2 regions of the Pantoea sp. E956-1 genome follow, and region 2 is predicted to be linked to the other one. Evidence: predicted binding sites of a transcription regulator. Region 2 holds the regulator's gene; the other holds the start of a gene.
The links. The regulator LexA, encoded in region 2, represses DNA repair genes until DNA is damaged. The targets are predictions, from matches to a motif close to TNCTGTATGTACATACAGNA.

Region 1 (7,594 bases), on a different contig from region 2:
AAAACTGGTGAAGTACTTGGAGGAATGCAAGGACGTTCGTCACTGGGTCTCCTTTTTATAGATCTTTTCTATCTTCCACCGGAGCTGCGGAGAATGGGGCTTGGTACAGATATCCTCAACCGTTTCGAGGATGAAGGGCGGAGAAGGGGCTGCACAGCTGCATTTTTGTATACGATAAGCTTTCAGGCTCCTGATTTTTACAAAAAGCACGGTTGGGAGGAATTTGGGCGTATTGGCTGCGAGCCGGAAGGTACAAGCCGGATATTTATGAAGAAATCCTTATAAAATTCATCTTCACCTTTCAACAGGGGCGTCAGCTCTTCGCTCATAGCAGACCAAACAACACTCCAGAGCTGCTGACATGAACAGCATCAAATTAACTAACGTTTCTCACCACTCAGATCATTATTGCTGAGCACCACCACAGGTTTACCGCGCAGGTCGGGCCGGAACAGGGACTCGCAGCTTGCATAGAACGAGTTGACGTCCGCCAGTCCGAACATAGGCAGCGCCATAGCTACCTCCTGCGCGCTTTTGTACTGCTGAAGAACCAGGTGACGACGCCCAGCAGCTGCAGTTCATCCGGATAAATGACGGAGTAGGCCGGATTCATCGGCAGGAGAGCCAGACGGGGATGCAGCTGCAGCCGCTTGACGGTAAATTCGCCGTTCACCTCGGCGATGACGATGTCCCCGTGAGAGGCTTCTTCTGCGCGATCGACCACCATGACGTCGCCATCACACAGTCCCAGTTCCTGCATGCTGTTGCCGCTGGCGCGCACAAAAAACGTGGAGGCGCGCCGGCGGATGCAGAGCTCGTTGAGGTCAAGTTCACTTTCAACATAGTCTGCGGCGGGTGAGGGAAAGCCTGCTGCACAGGGATCAGCGTAAAGGGGCACGCGTACCCGCGGGGTGAAAACCGGGGGCCAGAGCAGCATAAGGCCTGAGCCGTACGCGGCGGGTTTCACAGGACGCTCCCTGAAGAAAACGTCGGTGACGGGACAGGTGCGGTATGTAAGTCGTGCATAAATTCCTCCTCTGTAATTGACTGGTTTTATATACAGTATTATTGGGCGGAATTTATCTGGCAAGAAAAAGCAAAGCGGTGATGAGAGAAAGCAGAATTATACCTCTGATAAATAGTGGAAAGTATTTATAAGCGTCTGCTTTCAGCTGCGCTCTGAGTAGCACCTGGCATGGAAAGCATGCAGATAGACTTCCGGATCCACTGATCCCCCTGTCTTTTTCGGGAAAGGAGCGTAAGCAGTCTCAGCCGGCGACGGTGAAATGACGCTTCCTCGCCACGGCTGTTCGTTCCTCGCGCTGCTGCGGTACGCCTCAGCCGTGACTGCGGCGAGCGTGGCGGGCTCCGGTGTAAAGGCACGTTTTTTTGCTGTTTCATCGTGTTCGCCCGGATCGGGCCGATTTATGCTGCATTCAGATGTTTTCTGACGCTTTATCCTGAGAGGAAACTTATGGATGATCTCACTTCTCCTGCCCGCTTTCTGGCGTACCTTATGGCAGAGCACCACATCTCCATGAAACTGCTGTGCAGGCGCAGCGGGATGGACCGTGACGCCGCCCGGGCCTTTCTGGCCGGTCAGCTGCCGGTGACCCCGGCACTGGCGGACCAGCTGGGCAGGGTATCTCATTCGCCCGGATTCTGGCTGAACCGGCAGGCCCTGTGGACGCGCTCTGAATCTGACCTGCAGTCTGATAACGGCTGGTCCGGTGCCGCACTGAACTGCAGCCGCGGCTGAGCGGCCGTGGCGAACAGAAAAAAGCCCGCCCGGGATAAACCGGACGGGCAAATGCAGTGGGGCGTGATTCATCTTACGCATACCATCTTCAGCAGAGCCGGCAGTTCATCATGTGCCTGTGACATACGTGTGACAGGGCCGGCCTTTCCCATTCTTTCTGCCTGTTCCGTTCCCCTTTTCTGCTGCTGAACCGCGTCATTTTCATAAAGGCCATCGCTGCGCTCCGCTTTTAACCGGCGCGCCAGCGTTGCCTGACGCCGGAAATCCCTTCCCTCAGCCACTCTCTTTTCTCTTTCAGGGCCTGCACCGTGCCTTCACGTTAGCCGGGCCGCTTCGCCGGCAAGGGACGCTGGCGCTCGTCCTGCTCACCCGTTCCCCGCCGTGCGCGGGACATTCAGTCCGCTCCGGCGGCGCGTGCGGCTTGCGCTTCCGCCCGTGCCTGCTCTGCTTTACGCCCGGCTGCTGTGGCGGCACGGCGCAGGTGAGGCCGTGCAACCATTGACTGAGGAGAGAGTTATGCCGAACTGGTGTGCAAACAGGCTGCGTGTGACCGGCCTGGCGGAGAGCGTGAGTCAGGTGCGGGCGCTGATGACGGGCGGGGTGCGGCCGCTGTATGCGCGGGCGGAAGCAGAGGGTATTCAGCTTTTTCTGGCGGGCTGCGCCGGACTGCTGCGTCCGGTGATGGACGAAACGTATGTGCCTTATTCGGTGCTGACGGCGGCGGGGCAGGGTGAAGACACCCCGGAAAACCGCGCCTTTACGCAGTGGCTCGTGCACCTGCGCGACGGCGCAGCACTGTCGGACGAAACCTGTAACCGGCTGCACGACCTGTGGCTGGCCACCGGACTCCGCAGCCGGACGTGGGAGGCGCTGGATGAGCAGGCAAGGGCGGTGATGAATAGCTTATGGAAGCGTAAGCATTACGACTGGTCAGGCATGAGCGGGGACAGCGTGAGTGAATTCTGGAGCCGCACGGGTGACAGCAGTGCCGTTGCGGACGGTGCGGCTGATTTTGACATGCGCCTTCTGCTGCCCACCCGTCTCGATGTGGAAATCAATGGCTTCAACGGTGGCCTGCTGGACGGGATTCCGGGCGGCTATGAGTTTTATATCGCGCAGTACGGCGTGAAGTGGCCGGTGGGTTACGCACTGGAGGTGGGTGATTGCGGGCCGGACTTTCTGGAAGTGGACTTTGATACCCCCTGGTCACCGCCGCATGGTCGGGTATTTGAAGCCCTGAGCAGGCGTTTTAGTGTGACTGTCGGGCACTGGTACGCGGAAAGCGGCTGCAGTTTCTGCGGGTTCGACCTTTACAGCGACGGCGAACTGACTGACAGCCTCAGCAGTCAGCTGGAATGGGATGAAGAGGATGAGGACGGTATTACGTGCGTGACCGGACCGGACTGGATAGTAAACAACATCGGACACTTTGGCGGCTGAGGGGAGGCGGCGGGGTAAGCCCCGCCGGACAGGATGATGAAAAGAGAACTTACGCTGGCGGGCCTGATGGCCAGCCTGTCGGGATTTGCCCCGGATACGCCGTGCGTGGCTCACATCTGGATGGCGGACGACTTTGAGGACATTGACCCGGAACTTACGCCCGGTGAAGTAACTGCAGCGATCGAACTGGCGGACAGGACGCTGGATGCTGATATCAGTCTCAGCTGGGGATTTATGCGCGACTGTGCAGAAAGCGTGAAGGCCCGGAGGGAGACTGAATGAACATCTGGCTGGTCAGTTATCAGGAAGAGACAGGCAGCACCTCACACGAATACCACATGCTGCTCAGCGGGCAGGACTTTACGCTGGCTGAAGCCGCATGCGAACGGATGGGCGAAAACTGGTGGCCACCCGAACGCCCTGTCTGCTCTCAGGGCTGCTACTGGCAGTTTAACCGTGGCAGCGTCTGGCTCAAAAGCATCGTTCTGCTTCAGGAAAGTGAGGCAGAGACGCTGGCCGGACTGCGGTTCCTCGATGAGTGGCAGGTGAGTGGTTCGCCGGATGCACCCGTCATCTGTGACCGCAGCGACTGCCGGTGGGAAGATTACCGGCCCTGATATTTTCACCCGATGCCGCCCCGACTGGCGGCATCTCTTCAGTAAGGCATAAGGATGTCGCTTCGCTCCGCTTCTTTTGCCGCTTCCCGTCCTGCGGCCGGAAACCGGCAGATGCAAAGTGCCGTGCCCTCACGGTAGCCGGGCCGCTTCGCCTGCAAGGGAAGCTTCGCCGTCCTGCTCACCCGTTCCCCGCCGTGCGCGGGACATTCAGTCCGCTCCGGCGGTGCGTGCGGCCTGCGCGTCCGCCCCTGCCTGCTCCGCTTTACGCCCGTCTTTGTGGTGGTCACGGCACCACAGGGGTGCCCCCTGACACTGAGGAGCATAACTATGTCCAGATTCATGCGTGGCGATATCCGTATAACCTTTTGAGGGTTGCTCGTCATCAGGTCCGGACTGACCGCGCTGGTGTACCCTATAATAGCCGTGTCATTCGGATCGATCACCCTGCTGACCGCGGCAAGAGTATCCCTGGAGTAGTAATCAGAAGTCCATCCCGGTAAATTGAGTCATCTGACTTCAAATCTTGTGAGGGAATCATGCTTGATATCACTAACTTTGGACTGTTTGCTCTTTCCGTCTTTCTGCTATCGGTCACACCGGGACCAGATATGGCCTATGTAATTGGTCAGAGCGTAGCAAACGGCCGACGTGCTGGCATCATCTCTGCTACTGGCGTGGCGCTAGGCAGCTGCGCCCATGCAATTGCAAGCGTAATAGGGCTCACTGCTCTACTTGCCGCATCTCCGGTGATGTTTACAGCGGTAAAATATGTTGGTGGGGCTTACCTGATATACTTGGGCGGGAAAATGATTCTCGGAACGTTTAAAGATAAAAATATGGAAGACGACGCTGAGGCTAAGATAAGTCCGAAGACAAATGCGTACGGTCTGTTATCTAAGGGCTTTATCACAACGTTAACAAATCCGAAGGTACTCCTTTTCTTCATTTCCTTTTTTCCACAATTTGTCTTGCCTGAAGGCAAACATCATGCAGAGTCTTTCCTTTTACTGGGCCTGACATACGCGCTTATCGCATATCTTACTGATAGTATGTTTGCAATTATGGCCAGTGGCGCCACTGGAGCCATTTCAAAAAATATCAAAATGCAAAAACTGCTGGATCTCGTAGTAGGAGCTACTTTTGTTGCGCTGGGCATTAGACTTGCCTTAACCCGTCATTAATGAATAAGCTTAATGAAGAGATCTGACCTGCTCCCCGTTGATTAATACACCGCGATGTTAGTAATGTCTTCATAAGCCACATGAGGACATCCCCATGAAGAAGCGTTTTTCCGACGAACAGATCATCAGTATTCTCCGCGAGGCTGAAGCCGGCGTTTCTGCCCGGGAACTCTGCCGTAAGCATGCTATTTCAGACGCCACCTTTTACACCTGGCGCAAGAAGTTTGGCGGCATGGAAGTCCCCGAAGTGAAGCGGCTCAAGTCACTTGAAGAGGAGAACGCCCGCCTTAAGAAGCTGCTCGCTGAAGCCATGCTGGATAAGGAGGCGCTTCAGGTGGCTCTGGGCCGAAAGTTCTGACGACAGACCAGAAGCGGGAAGCCGTGGAAGCCATGTGTGAGACAACGGGTCTGTCGCAACGCCGTGCCTGCAGGCTGGCCGGTCTGTCACTTTCAACCTGCCGTTATTCGGCTCAGCGCCCGGCTGCTGACGCGCAGCTCTCTTTACGTATCACAGAGCTGGCACTTGAACGCCGCCGATTTGGTTACCGGCGCATCTGGCAGTTATTGCGTCGGGTGGGCTTTCACGTCAACCACAAGCGGGTTTACCGCATCTATCACCTTAACGGTCTGGGTGTAAAACGCAGGCGGCGCCGTAAGGGGCTGGCGACTGAACGGCTTCCGCTTCTTCGCCCGGATGCGCCGAACCTGACCTGGTCGATGGATTTTGTCATGGATTCACTTGCCAGCGGCCGCCGGATTAAGTGCCTGACCTGCGTGGATGATTTCACGAAGGAGTGCCTGACGATCACCACGGCATTCGGGATTACAGGCGTTCAGGGGACACGTATTCTGGATAGCATTGCGCTGTTTCGTGGCTATCCTGCAACGATAAGAACCGATCAGGGCCCGGAATTTACCTGCCGCGCGCTCGATCAATAAGCCTTTGAACATGGCGTTGAGCTGCGCTTAATCCAGCCGGGCAAGCCAACGCAGAATGGATTTATTGAGAGTTTCAACGGTCGCTTTCGGGATGAATGCCTGAATGAACACTGGTTCAGCGATATTGTTCACGTCAGGAAAACGATTAATGACTGGCGGCAGGATTATAACGAGTGCCGTCCACATTCATCGCTGGATTACCCGACGCCAGCTGAATTTGCAGCGGACTGGCGAAACGGGAAATATGAAGAAAAACCATGACCCTGACCCAAAATCCTGTTCCATTCAGAAACAGAATTCCGGCATGATAAACACTCCCCTGAACGGAGGATGTGCTGATGAAAAAGTCACGATTCACCGAAGAGCAGATTGTTTTTGCCCTGAAGCAGGCTGAACTGGGTACGTCAGTGCCGGACGTCTGCCGCAAACTGGGTATCTCCGATGCCACTTTTTATACTTGGCGCAAGAAATACGGCGGAATTTCCCCTTCCGAACTCAGACACATGCGGCAACTGGAAGAGGAAAATCTGCGGCTGAAGAGGCTGGTTGCCGATCTCAGCCTCGACAAGGCGATGCTGCAGGACGTGCTGGCAAAAAAGAGCTGACGCTGGCACGCCTGCGCGAATGGGTCAGGGATTTACAGGCCCGGTACGGTGCCAGCGAACGACAGGTCTGCTATGCGCTGCGGCTCAGCCGCAGTTCGTTCAGGTATCGTCCAGTTGCTGCCGATGACAGCGCGCTGCGCCTGCGTATCCGTGAGATCACTGAAACGCGAATTCACTACGGATATCGACGGGTACACGTGATGCTCAGGCGGGAAGGCTGGCGCGATAACCACAAACGGATCTACCGGCTTTACAGCGAACAGGGGCTGTCACTGCGTCTCAAACGGCCACGCCGCAATAAATCCGCTCAGCGCCGACAGCCGCAGCCTCAGGGCCTGTATCCGAATCACGTCTGGGGCATGGATTTTGTCTCTGATGCGTTATTTGACGGGCGACGACTGCGCCTGCTGACGGTTATCGACCTGTACACCCGCGAATGCCTGGGGCAGAATCTGCGCTCAACAGAAGTGGCAGAAATGCTGAACAGCATAGCGCTCAGGCGTCCGTTACCTCAGCTGCTGAAAACCGACAACGGCTCTGAATTTGCGGGGAAAATGCTGGACAGGTGGATGTATGAACGGGGTATCCGTATCGACTTCTCACGCCCCGGAAGGCCGACGGACAATGCGACGGTGGAGTCCTTCAACGGCAGGCTGCGCCAGGAGTGTCTGAACGAGAGCTGGTTCATGTCTCTGGAGGATGCACGGTGCAAAATCGAGGCCTGGCGCATACACTATAACCAGAGCCGTCCCCATTCTGCACTGGGCTGGATGACGCCCTCCGAATTTGCCGAAAAATCTGCCGGTTGCCAGAATATGCAGCCAGAATGAAGCCGATTATTCCTGATTATGAATGGATCACATACGGGGAGCGGGTCAACCAACCGACATTACTAACTGAAGGTTGTATCTAATCTTGGGGGCAGGTCACTGAAGATGAAAGAAAGCTTAAGCAATGATTAGGATCAAACACGACTGACGCGCCCAATCATAAATCAAACTGCAGGCTGAACAAAAAAAGTAAATTCAGCGCGCAATGATTATTATCGAATTT
Region 2 (7,594 bases):
GCCAGGAGCTGGAAACCGCCAGTGCCGAGCTTTTCTCGCTGCTGGCGAGCGGCGCGATTAAAGTTGATGTGCCGGAGCAGCAGAAGTTTGCGCTGAAAGAGGCCAGCAAAGCGCACCAGATGCTGGAGAGCCGCGCCACGCAGGGCTCCTGTCTCTTAATTCCATAATAGTGAGCAACAAAAAGGGCCTCCCGCGGGAAGCCCTTCTCTTTTTTTATTTTTTGTTCGCGCTGGTGTAGGGACAGCGGCGATGAATTCATGTCGAGTCGATGGCACATCGATTTGACGACAGGCATCCTGCCAGAAAACATAAGTAAAAAATATGTTTAATTGCAGATCAGCCCTGACCAATCTCTCACACTGTGATCTTCACCGCATTTAGCGCCAGCCTTTGCGGTCTAACCTGTTGATCTTGCGCCGCAGCTTGCGACGTGCTCGCTCATCGCTGTCGCCAAAAAAGGCACGATGCAGCCAGACTGCAATCACCGCCAGCACCAGCCACGGCAACACTTTAATAACAATTGCAAACAGTCCACCGACAAACATCACGATGGTTGCAACCACCAGTGCCGCCAGCACGCCAAACAGCGAAACGCCGGTCAGCAACAGCATCAGGAAAAACCCTAATACGAATAAAATTTCCACGTCAGCGCTCCTTTTTGATTCCGATTGTTATAGTTATTACAAAAAACGTGCCAACAGTTAACTCATTGATTTTCAGCTGATAAGAGATAAACAGAAGAGCGCGACCTGGTGAGGAAAACCACATAGTGGCGTAAAAAAAACCAGCCTTCAGAGCGGGTTTTTTCGGATTCAGATGAGGTGTCAGGCTTCCTGCGGGATCTTATCGGCGACCAGCGCCAGCGCCGCTTCCAGCACACGGACATCGGCACCGGGTTTGTGGGCATTTTCGCTCAGGTGGCGTCGCCACTGGCGGGCGCCCGGGATCCCCTGGAACAGACCCAGCATATGGCGCGTGACATGTCCCAGATAAGTCCCCTTAGCCAGTTCCGCTTCAATATAGGGATACATGGCGCGCACCACTTCAACCGGATTCGCCGCCGGATGCTGACGACCAAACAATGTCTGATCGACCTGCGCCAGAATGCCAGGGTTTTGGTAGGCTTCACGTCCCATCATCACACCATCAAGGTGTTGCAGATGGGTCTGTGCCTCTTCCAGGGTTTTCACGCCGCCATTGAGGGCGATGGTCAGTTGCGGAAAATCGCGTTTCAGCTGATAGACGCGGGGATAATCCAGCGGTGGAATCTCGCGGTTCTCTTTCGGGCTGAGGCCGGAGAGCCAGGCTTTACGCGCATGAATGATAAATGTCTCGCACTCACCGCGTCCCGCCACCGTGCCGATAAAATCGGTCAGGAATTCATAGCTGTCCAGCTCATCGATACCGATACGGGTTTTCACCGTGACCGGAATGGAAACCACGTCGCGCATTGCTTTAACGGCATCTGCGACCAGATTCGCCTCGGCCATCAGGCAGGCGCCGAAACGGCCATTCTGCACGCGATCAGAGGGACAGCCGACATTAAGGTTCACTTCATCATAGCCGCGCTGCTCTGCCAGCTTCGCGCACTGCGCCAGTGCCGCCGGATCGCTACCGCCAAGCTGCAACGAGACCGGATGCTCAGCCTCACTGTAAGCCAGGTAATCCCCTTTGCCATGAATGATTGCGCCCGTGGTCACCATTTCGGTGTAGAGCAGCGTGTCACCGGTCAGCTGACGATGAAAATAGCGACAGTGACGATCGGTCCAGTCGAGCATAGGGGCGATAGAGAAACGTTGCGAAGAGAAATTAGGCATGAAGCGCAGACAATCCGGTAATTAAGGGGTGATGTAATTCTGTGCAAGGATAACACAAGGGCGGGCGATAGTGCATCGCCCGCCCCCGAACAGTCTGAATAACGCGCTTAGAAGTTAAAGCCCAGCTGCATCATCGCGCCCCAGGTGTTGTTAGCTCCCACAGAGCCCGCCAGATCCAGATGTACGGCTTTGTTAAACGGTGACAGACCAAAACCGGCCGTAGCGACATTTTCGTCGTTAGAACGCATGTCCGCACGATAACCTGCACGCAGCTGCAGCCAGTCAAGTACGCGGTATTCCGCGCCCACTGCCGCATACTGGCTGTTCTCCTGAGTTTTGAAGCGTTTGGTCTCCGTCAGATCCACATCGCCCGTCACGGTAAACGGACCTTTATCCCAGGCCAGACCGGTGGTGACCAGCGGGCGAATCTGGTAGGTGTCGCGGAAACCATTGACCTCTTTGGTCTGCAGATCGCGCGAAACCAGGTTCTGTCCGGTGACACCCAGCGTCCAGTTTTCAGCAAAGGTGGTCGCCAGACCGGCATCAACGTTAAAGCCGGTGTCGGTGCTGCGATACTGGCTGTTATTAATGTCACTTTTGTCGTAGTTGTAAATACTGGCGGTGTAGTTATAGAGCCAGGTTTTCTGCACTTTCGGTGTCACGCCTACCGATACTGGCTGACCGCCGATGGTGAACTCATGCGCCACCGCAACACCATAATCGGTGACCAGCGCCGCTAAGCCATTCGCGCTGGAGCGCAGATTATTTTGATCGCCAGGACGCGGCAGCACTGTGCCGTTAGCCACACCGCGCAGATAATCGATATCGCTCTGGACCACATTGGCACGCACGTGCGCTGAACCATAGGCTTTGGTGATAAAGGCGAAAGGCAGCGTCTCGTTAGGGATAGTGACGGCCAGGGCAAGCCCGGCGTTACCGTCTGCTTTGTTACCGCGCAAATCGCTTAGCTTATTAGCGACATCGCCTGAGGCGGCGCGCACTTCAGGATAGCCACGCAGATAATCAGCGAAGGTTAAATTACCGAGCACATCGCGGTAGCGATCTACGGTATCGGTGATGTCATCCACTTTGTCGATCAGATGATCTTTGTCGGTGACCTGAATACCGGCTGAGGGAAAAATAATGCTGACGCTATCGTCGGGTTTGGCGCGCGTCATTAATGCCGGGTTCGCCAGCACTGCGGAGCCATAAAGAGAAGATGCTACGCCGGTTCCGCCCATGGCGTCATTACGTGCATCATACCAGGTCCCTGCCGCCATGGCGGAAGAAGAAAGGAAAAGCGCGGTCGTTGCAGCCGTATAGATCAGCGCTGAACGTTGAGCGGATTTTTTCACCATTTGCCTGCCATCACCTGAGAAATTGTCATTGAAACATTCAATGACTGAATAGTTTGTTAGCCCTATTGTGAACCCTGGCTAACGCGTTATTGCCGTGAATTCGAAGGAAACAGTGTCTTAATTCAAAGGATTGGACGTTTTCCAATCAAAAAACCGTTGTAATTGTTCAAACTGCATTGGGATATTTCAAATAATGCCAGACTTTTCTTAAGTCTTTCTGAACATTACTTCTTAACTCAGTGAGATGCAAAGCAAAATGCCAACAAATTCCGCTTCAGGTGGATTCAGAATGGATCTGATTTATCGACAGATTTGAGATAGAGGACGGCTTAAATTCTGATTATGCTGCTTTATCAGGCAAATAATGCTGTTTTTTCAGACGAAAACCAACCTCAGCGCCGCGAAACTATGTGTGATAAAATAACATCACTTATCCAGCGGAGAATTTTCATGACAAACATGACGTCGCAGCAAATTTTGATTCAGGCCGAAAAGATGTGCCTGCAGCGTGGTGTGCGTCTGACTTCGCAGCGTGCTGAAGTGTTGCGCCTGATGGCCGAACAGCCTGGCTCAATCAGCGCCTACGATCTGCTGGATCAACTCCGGGTCAGCGAGCCGCAGGCCAAGCCTCCCACGGTTTATCGGGCGCTTGATTTCCTGCTGGAGCAGGGTTTCATTCATCGGGTGGAATCCAACAACAGCTACGTCATGTGTCACCATTTTGAGGCACCAGCACATACGTCGGTGATGCTGGTCTGTGACCGTTGTGCCGCCGTTACAGAGAAGCAGGCACAGGGCGTAGAGAAGATTATTGCAACGCTGGCGGGTGAAGCGCAGTTTGCATTACGCCACAGCGTGATTGAAGCACATGGTTTATGTGAAAATTGTGCTGCGGTTGAAGCCTGTACGCACCATGCAAGTTGCGAGCATGACCATCAGGATGAGGGTAAAAAGCGGGGAAAACGCGGGTAGCTGGCACATCCTTGTGCAGTTCCGGTGAGGGCCCACCGGAACGCGTTCAGCTGATTATCAACCTATTGTCTGATTACCAGCGGTGATCTTTGTTCTGACCTTCCCAGTCGGTTACTTCGCGCTCGGCTTCATCTTTCGTAGAGCCGTAACGCTCCTGGATTTTGCCAACCAGCTGATCGCGTTTACCTTCGATAACCTGCATATCATCGTCGGTCAGCTTGCCCCATTTCTCTTTCATTTTGCCTTTGAACTGCTTCCAGTTGCCGCTTGCTTCGTCTTTATTCATGGCAGACCTCCAATCCTCGGGTTTTAATGATTATCTTGCTGCTTAACAAAATAACGATACAAAGCGCTGGTTAACTGCGCTGCATAGAGTTAATTGTAGTAGCCAATTTCTTAACCATGGAATAATACAGAATAATCCGTATCGGCTTGCGTGCAGCCACTGCTGACTCAGGCATCAAACCAGCTGTTCTGACGCCAGTGCTTACGCCAGATGAGCCACAGCGACAGGCCGCGCAGCGCCAGGAAAACCGTGACCGCCAGCCACAGACCATGGTTACCCAGTACCGGTACGCTAAGCAGCGTCAGAAAATAGCCTGCTGCGGCTACCACCATGCTGTTACGCATCTCGCGCCCGCGCGTCGCCCCGATGAACATGCCATCCAGCAGATAACACCAGACACCGATCAGCGGCATTATCATCTGCCAGACCAGATAGCGGTCCGCTGTCTGCTGAAGTGACTGAAGAGAGGTCAGCAACGACACGATCTGCGGGCCAAAAATGGCATAGATCAGCGAGAAGAACAGCGCCACCACCACCGCCTGCCGACAGGCAGAGTGCCAGACGCGCAGGAGTTTACTGCCATCTTTTGCACCATGCGCCTCACCCGCAAAAGCTTCAACTGCGTAGGCAAAGCCATCCAGCGCATAGGCAGTAAAAGTAATGAACATCAGTAATACTGCGTTAACCGCCACCACATCAGGGCCGAGTCGCGCGCCCAGCACGGTCAGCGAGGCAAAACAGAGCTGCAGCATCAGAGAGCGCAGCATGATGTCCCGGTTCAGTCGCAGCAGCCGGCCGCTGTCACCGCGCCAGCTCTGCTTCAGCAGGCTAAGCGTAATTCCGCGCAGTTTTAATACCCGCCAGACCATGATGCTGCCGACGCCCAGCGTGATGTACTCTGCCAGTGCCGTGGCGGTGGCCGCCCCCGCGACACCCCAGTGCAGCCCCATCACCAGCCAGAGATCGAGCACGATGTTAACCAGATTGCCCACCACCAGCAGGATCACTGGCGCACGCGCATACTGCACGCCCAGCAGCCAGCCCAGGATTACCAGGTTTGCCAGCGTGGCAGGCGCACTGAGCCAGCGAATCTGAATAAACAGCGCCGCCTGTTCCAGTACATCGGGATTGCCGCCAACCAGATGGGTCGCCAGCTGGATAATCGGATAACGCAAAGCGATGAACAGTACACCTGCCAGCAGCGCGATGATCAGCGGTTGCGTCAGCGCGCGCGCCAGAGCGGTTTTATCGCCCGCACCAAACGCCTGTGCCGTAAGGCCAGTCGTACTCATTCGAAGGAAAAGCAGCAGCATAAAAAGGAAGCTGGTCACTGTAGTCCCGACCGCAACCCCGCCAAGATAGACAGGGCTGTCGAGATGACCAATTACTGCAGTATCGACCACTCCCAGTAAGGGAACAGTGATATTTGAAAGGATCATTGGCAGTGCGAGCCGCCAGAGATTTTTATCCGTTGCCGTGATAAAGCGCATTCGCCGTTCCGTGCTCAGTGTCGCTGCGCAAAAGAGACAGCGACAAAATTAGGGCAGACAGAATAGCATCAGAAAAAGCGAATGCACGCTGGCGTCAAAATCAGAGCCACTCGCCGTTGCGCACCACGCCCACCGCCAGACCTTCAATAGTCAGCGACTGCGCACGGGTATCGACAACAATCGGGTCAAAATCGCTGTTTTCAGGCAGCAGATGCACGATAGCACCCTGCTTTTTCCAGCGTTTAACGGTAACTTCATCATCAATGCGGGCAACCACAACCTGGCCGTTGCGCACATCCTGGGTTTTATGCACCGCGAGCAAATCGCCATCCATAATTCCGATATCTTTCATCGACATTCCGCTGACGCGCAGCAGGAAGTCAGCAGAAGGCTTAAACAGGCCTGGATCGACCTTGTAATGAGTTTCGATATGTTCCTGCGCCATGATCGGCTCACCGGCAGCAACCCGGCCAATCAGCGGTAGCCCTTCTGAGGCTTCTTCTTCCATTAACAGGCGAATGCCGCGTGATGCACCGGAAACGATCTCGATAACGCCTTTACGCGCCAGCGCTTTCAGATGCTCTTCTGCCGCATTCGGCGAACGGAAGCCCAGCTGCGCCGCAATTTCGGCACGCGTAGGCGGCATGCCCGTTGAAGAAATATGGTCGCGAATCAGGTCATAGACCTGCTGCTGCCTGCTGGTTAATGCTTTCATCCCGCCCCCTGGTTGTTTATACAGTCGCTGTGAGTATATACAGGTATTGGCGAAATGGAAACCAATTGTCAGGGAAAACGCGCCCTCAGACGCATTGTGGAAGGCTTATCGCAAATGTGTCCAGAGCAGCGCGATCCAGACAAAGAGTGCCAGTAAAATGCTGATCAGTACCGCCGCCGAGCCCATGTCTTTCGCCCGGCCCGCCAGCGGATGATGCTCCTGACCGATGCGGTCAACCACCGCTTCAATAGCGCTATTGAGGATTTCAACAATGACCACCAGCACCACCACCCCAATCATGAGGATGCGTGAGACCATATCGACATCCAGCCAGCACGCAATAATAATTGCGACCAGCGCAGCCAGCGCTTCCTGGCGAAACGCCGCCTCATGTTGCCAGGCGGCTCGCAGTCCCTGCCATGAGTAACCTGCGGCTTTTACTATTCTGATAAGTCCGGTGGCATTATTTGCCATGATGTGGGAACCCTTTCATCGGATTGACGTCAATGTCTGGGCTGCGTGCAATGGGCACCACCACAGATCTTCGCTGCGCTTTCTGGTATGCTTGCGGCGCTTTGCTAACAAGAGGCTTCATGTTGTCTATGTCAGGTTGGCGTAAACTCTATTACAAACTGCTTAATTTACCACTGTCGTTTTTGGTAAAAAGTAAGGCCATTCCGGCCGATCCCGTGTCTGAACATGGTCTGGATCCGACCCGACCTATTATGTATGTTTTGCCTTACGATTCGAAGGCCGACTTACTGACATTACGCGCGCAGTGTCTGCGGCATCATCTGCCCGACCCGCTCTCTCCGCTGGAGATTGATGGTTCACTGCTGCCGCGCCACGTCTTTATCCACAATGGCCCGCGTGTCTTCCCCTATTTTGTGCCCAGCGTGGAATCCGTGAAAATCTTTCACGATTACCTCGACCTGCACCGTAATAACCCAAAGCTC

Region 1: umuD (translesion error-prone DNA polymerase V autoproteolytic subunit) is a predicted target of LexA. The motif match lies at 1,046-1,065, and genes of this name have one in related genera.

What each region holds. Positions count from the first base shown of each region.
Region 1 covers NZ_CEUYZP010000011.1:68,853-76,446, forward strand. Annotated here, with positions in the region: gene AC0T7J_RS20895 (GNAT family N-acetyltransferase) at 1-285, shown strand, start outside; partial or broken gene AC0T7J_RS20900 (Y-family DNA polymerase) at 402-503, opposite strand; gene umuD (translesion error-prone DNA polymerase V autoproteolytic subunit) at 518-937, opposite strand; gene AC0T7J_RS20910 (helix-turn-helix transcriptional regulator) at 1,475-1,759, shown strand; gene AC0T7J_RS20915 (DUF1281 domain-containing protein) at 2,276-3,199, shown strand; gene AC0T7J_RS20920 (hypothetical protein) at 3,236-3,481, shown strand; gene AC0T7J_RS20925 (hypothetical protein) at 3,478-3,816, shown strand; gene AC0T7J_RS20930 (LysE family translocator) at 4,353-4,997, shown strand; partial or broken gene AC0T7J_RS20935 (IS3 family transposase) at 5,092-6,197, shown strand; one part of gene AC0T7J_RS20940 (IS3 family transposase) at 6,275-6,536, shown strand; one part of gene AC0T7J_RS20940 (IS3 family transposase) at 6,536-7,371, shown strand.
Region 2 covers NZ_CEUYZP010000009.1:167,837-175,430, forward strand. Annotated here, with positions in the region: gene AC0T7J_RS19595 (quinone oxidoreductase) at 1-167, shown strand, start outside; gene pspG (envelope stress response protein PspG) at 378-644, opposite strand; gene dusA (tRNA dihydrouridine(20/20a) synthase DusA) at 825-1,817, opposite strand; gene AC0T7J_RS19610 (conjugal transfer protein TraF) at 1,925-3,175, opposite strand; gene zur (zinc uptake transcriptional repressor Zur) at 3,626-4,147, shown strand; gene AC0T7J_RS19620 (CsbD family protein) at 4,221-4,433, opposite strand; gene dinF (MATE family efflux transporter DinF) at 4,601-5,923, opposite strand; gene lexA (transcriptional repressor LexA) at 6,024-6,638, opposite strand; gene AC0T7J_RS19635 (diacylglycerol kinase) at 6,744-7,112, opposite strand; gene plsB (glycerol-3-phosphate 1-O-acyltransferase PlsB) at 7,241-7,594, shown strand, end outside.